2 regions of the Bacillus sp. NEB1478 genome follow, and region 2 is predicted to be linked to the other one. Evidence: riboswitches for the same ligand, from Rfam matches in the RefSeq annotation. Region 2 holds a riboswitch; the other holds the start of a gene.
The links. Region 2 has a riboswitch for S-adenosylmethionine ahead of RGB74_RS04505 (alpha/beta hydrolase family protein). Riboswitches for the same ligand answer to the same signal wherever they lie in the genome.
Positions count from the first base shown of each region.

Region 1: it holds a riboswitch for S-adenosylmethionine, as region 2 does, so the genes downstream of both, RGB74_RS19985 (methionine ABC transporter ATP-binding protein) here and RGB74_RS04505 (alpha/beta hydrolase family protein) in region 2, are expected to answer to the same signal.

Region 1 covers NZ_CP134049.1:3,904,190-3,907,610, forward strand. Annotated here, with positions in the region: gene RGB74_RS19975 (MetQ/NlpA family ABC transporter substrate-binding protein) at 1-349, opposite strand, end outside; gene RGB74_RS19980 (methionine ABC transporter permease) at 366-1,031, opposite strand; gene RGB74_RS19985 (methionine ABC transporter ATP-binding protein) at 1,021-2,034, opposite strand; SAM riboswitch class I at 2,103-2,209, opposite strand; tRNA gene RGB74_RS19990 (tRNA-Ser) at 2,863-2,955, opposite strand; gene serS (serine--tRNA ligase) at 3,048-3,421, opposite strand, start outside.
Region 2 covers NZ_CP134049.1:954,923-958,343, reverse strand. Annotated here, with positions in the region: gene RGB74_RS04515 (DUF72 domain-containing protein) at 1-461, opposite strand, end outside; gene nfsA (oxygen-insensitive NADPH nitroreductase) at 487-1,233, opposite strand; gene RGB74_RS04505 (alpha/beta hydrolase family protein) at 1,353-2,168, opposite strand; SAM riboswitch class I at 2,320-2,434, opposite strand; gene RGB74_RS04500 (phospholipase D-like domain-containing protein) at 2,628-3,421, opposite strand, start outside.

The sequences.
Region 1 (3,421 bases), 980 kb from region 2:
TGTCAGAATACAACCCCATAGGTGCAGTTGGAACGATAATGACCTCAGATAGTTTCAAGTTCTTTTCTTTAGCAAAGTTCTCCATATACACTTTGTGCTGAAAAAGGTTCGCATCCAAATCTCCTTTTGATAATGCAAGGTTTGGCTGAATGTAATCACTAAACTCAACGACTTTTACTTTATAACCCTTTTTCTCAAGTGATGGTTTGATCGCTTTATTAACCATATCTGAATAAGGTCCTGCAGTTGCTCCAATCGTGATTTGCTTTTCCTTTGAATCGGTTGAGGAACAAGCTGTTAACGCTAAAAAGAATAGTGCAGTCAGTATTGTGAATATTAATTTTTTCATAAATGGTTTCTCCTCTTTATCTTTTATTTACTTTACGTGCTAATTGATCACCAAGAAGCTGGAGCAATTGAACGATTATGATTAATAACAAAACTGTCGTGATCATTATCGTATTGTCATAACGGTAGTAGCCGAATCGAATGGCAAAGTCCCCGATCCCGCCGCCGCCAACGATACCAGCCATTGCTGAGTAACCGATTAAACTGATGGCTGTAATCGTGATGGCTTGAACAATGCCAGGCTTTGCTTCAGGCAGCATCACCTCTCGTATAATCATCCACGGTGAAGCACCTACTGCAATGGCTGCTTCAATCACGCCTTTATCTACTTCACGTAAAGAAGCTTCGATTAGCCGAGCGAAAAAAGGAATGGCAGCTACTGACAACGACACGGAAGCTGCTTTTGGTCCTATCGTTGTTCCAGTAATTAATTGGGTGAGCGGGAGCAGTGCTACAAGCAAGATGATAAATGGAACAGAACGAATCAAGTTAACAAGCAATCCCGCTGCATGTTTAATGTACAAGTTCTCAAACAGCAAACCTCGATCGGTTACGAATAGTATGATGCCTAACGGAAGTCCGGCTAATAACGATATACTTAATGAGATCGCGACCATATATGTCGTCTCAAAAAAAGCCTTATTTAAATCTGGGAGTATTGAAGTTATTGAATCAAGCAGCATTTTTCACCACCTCCAAGCTATCTAATTTGGTCGTAATGTAGGAAATGGCTTTCTCTATTTCTGATGCATCACCGATCAGTTCCATAATGAAGATGCCCAGAGGCGTTTCTTGGATATACTCGATTTTGCCATGCAGAATATTTCCTTTGAGTTTAAAGTTTTGAAACAGTTCAGAAACGACTGCTTCTTCTGCGACTGCTCCTTTGAAATGAATTTTGATAACAACTCCTCTTCTGCCTGCTAAAAGTTGTTCAGGTAAATTCATTTGCAGCACACTTCCAATGAAAGTTTTAGTCAGCTCTTCTTTTGGATGAGCAAATATATCGTATACGTCTCCAAGTTCGATAATCTCTCCACCCTGCATGACTGCCATTCGGTGACAAATCTCTTTAACTACTTCCATCTCATGAGTAATAAGTACAATCGTTATACCGAGCTTTTTGTTGATTGACTTTAAAAGATTTAAAATTGATTTTGTCGTACTTGGATCGAGCGCAGATGTAGCTTCATCACATAGCAAAACTTTTGGATCATTCGCGAGTGCCCTTGCGATTCCAACACGCTGCTTTTGTCCACCGCTTAACTGTGAGGGGTACTGGTCACTCTGGTTCTCCAAGCCGACAAGTTTTAACAGCTCTAATGTCTTTTGCTTAATTTCTTCCTTTGGTTTATTTGCAGCTTTTAGAGCAAATGCAACATTTTCAGAAACTGTCTTCGCACTTACTAAATGAAAATGCTGAAAGATCATTCCTATCTTTAACCGCTCTTTTCGAAGGCTTTTTTTATCTAAGCTAGTAATAGATATCCCATCAATTAAAATCTCGCCTGAAGTTGGTTTCTCCAATAAATTCAAACAGCGCAGAAGTGAACTCTTACCGGCACCGCTGTATCCTACTATTCCAAAAATTTCGCCTTTTTGGACAGTTAATGAGACATTCTTTACTCCAACAATCTCTCTTCCTTTAGCCGAATAAATTTTTGTTACGTTACGAACCTCTATCATCTGTTCTCCCCCTTTAAACATAAAGAAACCCTCTTCACAACTGGAAGAGGGCGAATATACATGCAATCGACTTATCTTCCAGAATGACACGCATTCTGCAGGAAGTAGCACCGTTCCCATTATGGAGGTTGCTGGACGTCATAGGGCCTGATCCCTCGGTCTCTCTTAATAAGTGTTGAATATTCAATTAATTAATTGTCATCATACTACCATCTTGAAAGTTCTGTCAATATAATTTTTTAGTCCTTTAAAGTGTAAACGCTTACATTTACTACTGTGAAATTGACGGCTAGATGCGAGGAACAGATTCTATTTTGATAAATGAATGCTATTGAAATAATACACCTCCGATTACTCGGTGCAACTCGGAGTACTGACGAAAAGATTCGCCGCTTATCATTCCAATCATTTGTTCATTTAGAAGCAAGAAGGTCAAGGAAGCAAAGTTGCGAGGAACAGAGCGTATTAAAAAATACGTGAGTACCACAGAAACACAGCTGACAAAGAGATTCACAGCTTATCATTCCAATCATTTGTTCATTTAGAAGCAAGAAGGTTGAGGAAGTGAAGTTGCGAGGAACAGAACGTATTAAAAAATACGTGAGTACCACAGAAACACAGCTGACAAAGAGATTCACCGCTTATCATTCCAATCATTTGTTCATTTAGAAGCAAGAAGGTTGAGGAAGTGAAGTTGCGAGGAACAGAACGTATTAAAATACGTGAGTACCGCAGAAACAAGACTGACAAAAAGATTCTCCGCTTATCAATGAACAAATAACAAAAAACCCACTCAATCAATATGATCAAGTGGGTTGAATATGTATATGGAGGAGGTAGAGGGATTCGAACCCCCGCGGGTCGTTAAACCCCTGTCGGTTTTCAAGACCGATCCCTTCAGCCGGACTTGGGTATACCTCCGTGTGACTGACAAGAACTATATTAACATGATTCACTTTTTAGTGTCAACATTTTTCATAAAAAAAAGAGAGGGGAATTCCTCTCTTTTTCATTTACTTCAATACCTCTTTATTGCCCATGTATGGACGCAGTACTTCAGGAATGATAACAGAACCATCTTCCTGCTGGTAGTTCTCTAAAATAGCGGCAACTGTACGGCCTATAGCTAATCCAGAACCGTTCAATGTATGAACCAATTCAGGTTTGCCTTTAGCTTCTCTGCGGAAACGAATTTGTGCACGGCGTGCTTGGAAGTCTTCAAAATTTGAACAAGAAGAAATTTCACGGTAAGCACCATAGCTTGGAATGTATACTTCAATGTCATATTTTTTTGCAGCTGTAAAGCCTAAATCAGCAGTACACATGCTTAGAACACGATATGGAAGATTTAATAACTGAAGAACCTTTTCAGCATGACCTGTAAGTT
Region 2 (3,421 bases):
TCTTCCAAATCATCCGTAAACCATGACTGATTCCGGAATTCAAGTGCTGCGGGTATATCGCCCATCATTTCTTTCGTAAAACGGAGCATCTGGACGTTCTCTTTTTTACAGTCAAACCAGGGCGGATATTGAAATAGAACCATCTCTAACTTCCCGGATGAGATAACAGGCTGAATGGATTGTATGAACGCCTCAAACATCTTTTTTACAGAATCAAAAGGGATCTTTCCACGGGAATGTCCAGTCATGCCTTGATAAGCTTTTACGACAAATGAAAAATCTTTAGGTGTGGCTGAAACCCATTTTTCATAGTTTTTTATCGGTTGTACTGCATAAAAGGATGAATCGACTTCTACCACTGGAAAATGACCGCTGTAGACGGCAAGTTTATCTTTTGCTGGCGTACCATCCGGATATAGCGAATCATGATCTCCCCAGCCAGTTACCCCAATTTTAATCATATGATCCTCACCCGCCTGTCCTCTCTTATCTTTTATTCAATCCTTTCGACCGTACAAACTCTTTCATATAAGTCCGTTTTGGTGAAGTCATACTTGCGGCCATCTGACTTACCCAGCCTTCAATACGCTTGCCGCCAGTACGTTTCGTATAATAGTCAGCGGACTCTTTTTCATATTGATTCAAATAAGTTAACGAATCTTCTTTCTTCTGATAGCTATCCTTATGGAATACGCCTTCTATAGGCATCCGAGGCTTTTTCCCCGGCTCAGCATCTGGGTAGCCGACGGCCATCCCGAACAGCGGAAGTACATAATCAGGACAATCGAGAAGTTCGGATACTTCTTTTAAATTATTTCGTATTCCACCAATATAAACAATACCCAAACCTAATGATTCAGCTGCAATGGCAAGGTTTTGAGCCGCAAGTGCAACATCTATAGTACCTACGATAAATCCTTCTGTCGATTCAACCGTGTCTTGCACATTTGTTTCCATCATTTCAGACGCAAGCAAATGGCGGTTGTAATCTAGACAAAAAACAAAGAAATAGCCGTTATCAGCAACATACGATTGATTCCCTGCCAGCTCTGCAAGCTTTCTTTTTTTCTCTGAGTCTTCTACACCTATAATCGTATAAACTTGCTGATAGCTCGACGTAGATGCTGCCTGAGCACATTCTACGAGTGTTGTAACGATTTCATCACTTACTATTTCCGACTTAAATTTTCGGACGGATTTATGAGCTAAAATGGTTTGTATAACTTTGTTCATGTCAGCAGCTCCTTTATGTAAATAGATTGATTGCATTATATCCTTTTCTTATGTAAAAAAGCGAACCGCAGAAACTCGGATTCGCTTTTACTATTCCCCTTTTTTAGACAATAGTATCTCTACATACTTTTTTTCAGGAGATAATGATGATCTATTGTCACATGCTTTAAAAGCCATTGAGAGGTCTCTGAAATAAGCTCATTAAATTGCTGAATCGAAGAAAATGTATGATTTCCCCCTTCAATTAATGTCATATCACTTCTTCCATGCGGGCGCTGTTTAGCTTGCTGATAATATAAGGTGCAATAGTCAGGCGAAATGGTATCGTCGGCAGTTCCATGGACAAAAAGGACGTTACCTTTAAATGGGTTCCAGATTGTTATCGGCGAAAAATGCCTTAAAGATGAAATGAATTTATCGGTAATAGCGTATCCTAGGTGATCAATAATTACTTTCCTTTGAGAATGGTGGTTGTTAAAACCGACGATTCGGGTAATATCCTCGAATGGATTACCTACTGCGGACCACAAAACAGCATTCTTGATCCGTTGGTCGGCAGCCGCGGTACAGGCTGCCACAGCCCCGCCTAAACTATGACCGATTAATGAGATTTGATTGGAATCAATCGCCTTCAGTTTACTGCCATAAGAAATAACTGCCTTTGTCTGATCAATAAAATCGGCAAATTCATTTTCGCCATAATCCCCATCACTTTCACCACAACCTGCATAATCAAATCGAATTACAACAAAACCAAGGTTTTCAAATTTTTGTGCAGCTTTAACGAATAAGCGATCGACACCGATTCGGGTACTTGTAAAGCCATGGCAAATAATAACTAAAGGATATATACGATCTTCAATTCTCCGTGACGGGTAATGAATGGTGAGTGCCAGTTCCTTTCCTCTCCAACTCAAACAATCCTGCTTTTGCATGGAACAAAACTCCTTTCTCCTTTTTTAAAACATAGCTCTGTTAATGGATAGAGTTGATCATCCTTGGAAGTCAGAAAATCCACTCCTTTTCCAATACAAAAAAGCCATGTTCATAAGAGAACACGGCTGATCACTTTTAATTCCGTATATTCTCTCATCTCTCAGCCTTTGCTGTTAGATTTAGCACCGTTTCAATATAAACATATTTATATTGATGGTTGCCGGGCTTCATTGGGCTAATTCCCTCTGCCTGCTCTTAATAAGAGTTACTTTTTAAATTATGGTTAATTTTAAGTCAATTAATTCTATATGTCAACTCGGATTTAATAATATATAATTTAAAATTAACTTTATACTGAATATCATTGGGCATATGGATTAAATATGACGTTTGAGCACAAAAAAATAAAACTGGATAGCCTTTATGCTATCCAGCTTACATGATAATTTTTGAGTGTTTTACTGAACAATTAGAGAAGCCGCCTGATAATTTACAGGCAAGTAATCATAAAGATCGGCTGCAGAGCTGGCAACTGTTTGGGTATACCATGTATAATCTCCAGCTATGGTTGGAGCAGTCCAGTTTGAAAAAGTAAACGTAATGCTCTGGTTTCCTAACAAGTTAGCAGTATCAATATATACATAATTTCCTGAAAATTTTAATTGGCTTGAAACGTTCGTCCCATCACTCTTTACAGCCGTTACCGTAGACGCTGTTGGATCCGGCCATTTCGGTGGAGCCATTATATCAACTTTTTGTATCGGATATGTTGAAGGTGCTTTTAACGTTACATTAACCGTTTGATTGCTTCCGGCTGCAACAGTGCTCTTATCGATAGATACCGTTCCGCGTCCATATGAACCTCGAATTCTTAAAAATTCATTATAGTATTTGTCAGCTGTCGTCTTATCATGAATAACCATCAAATTTTCGCTGTTCGAATCATTTGCATTTGCACTTGCGTTAAATGAACCTGTGACTACTGCCGCACTCGTATATCCTTTATCTGCAATAAGAACTTTGTCGTGTAATTTTCCGTTATATGGGTTATCAGCAATACTAACCGGGATTCCCTCTTTTGCTAAATAGGCAAATTCTCCATAAGGGCCGTTGCTTCCATATTGACTTTGATCAAGGATCCCTTCTACATTCACTCCACGGTTCTTTGCATTGATTAATGCCGTACGTAAGTTATCATCTGTGAAGGAGAAATAATCAAAGTAAACATTATATTTTGCATTATTAACAACAT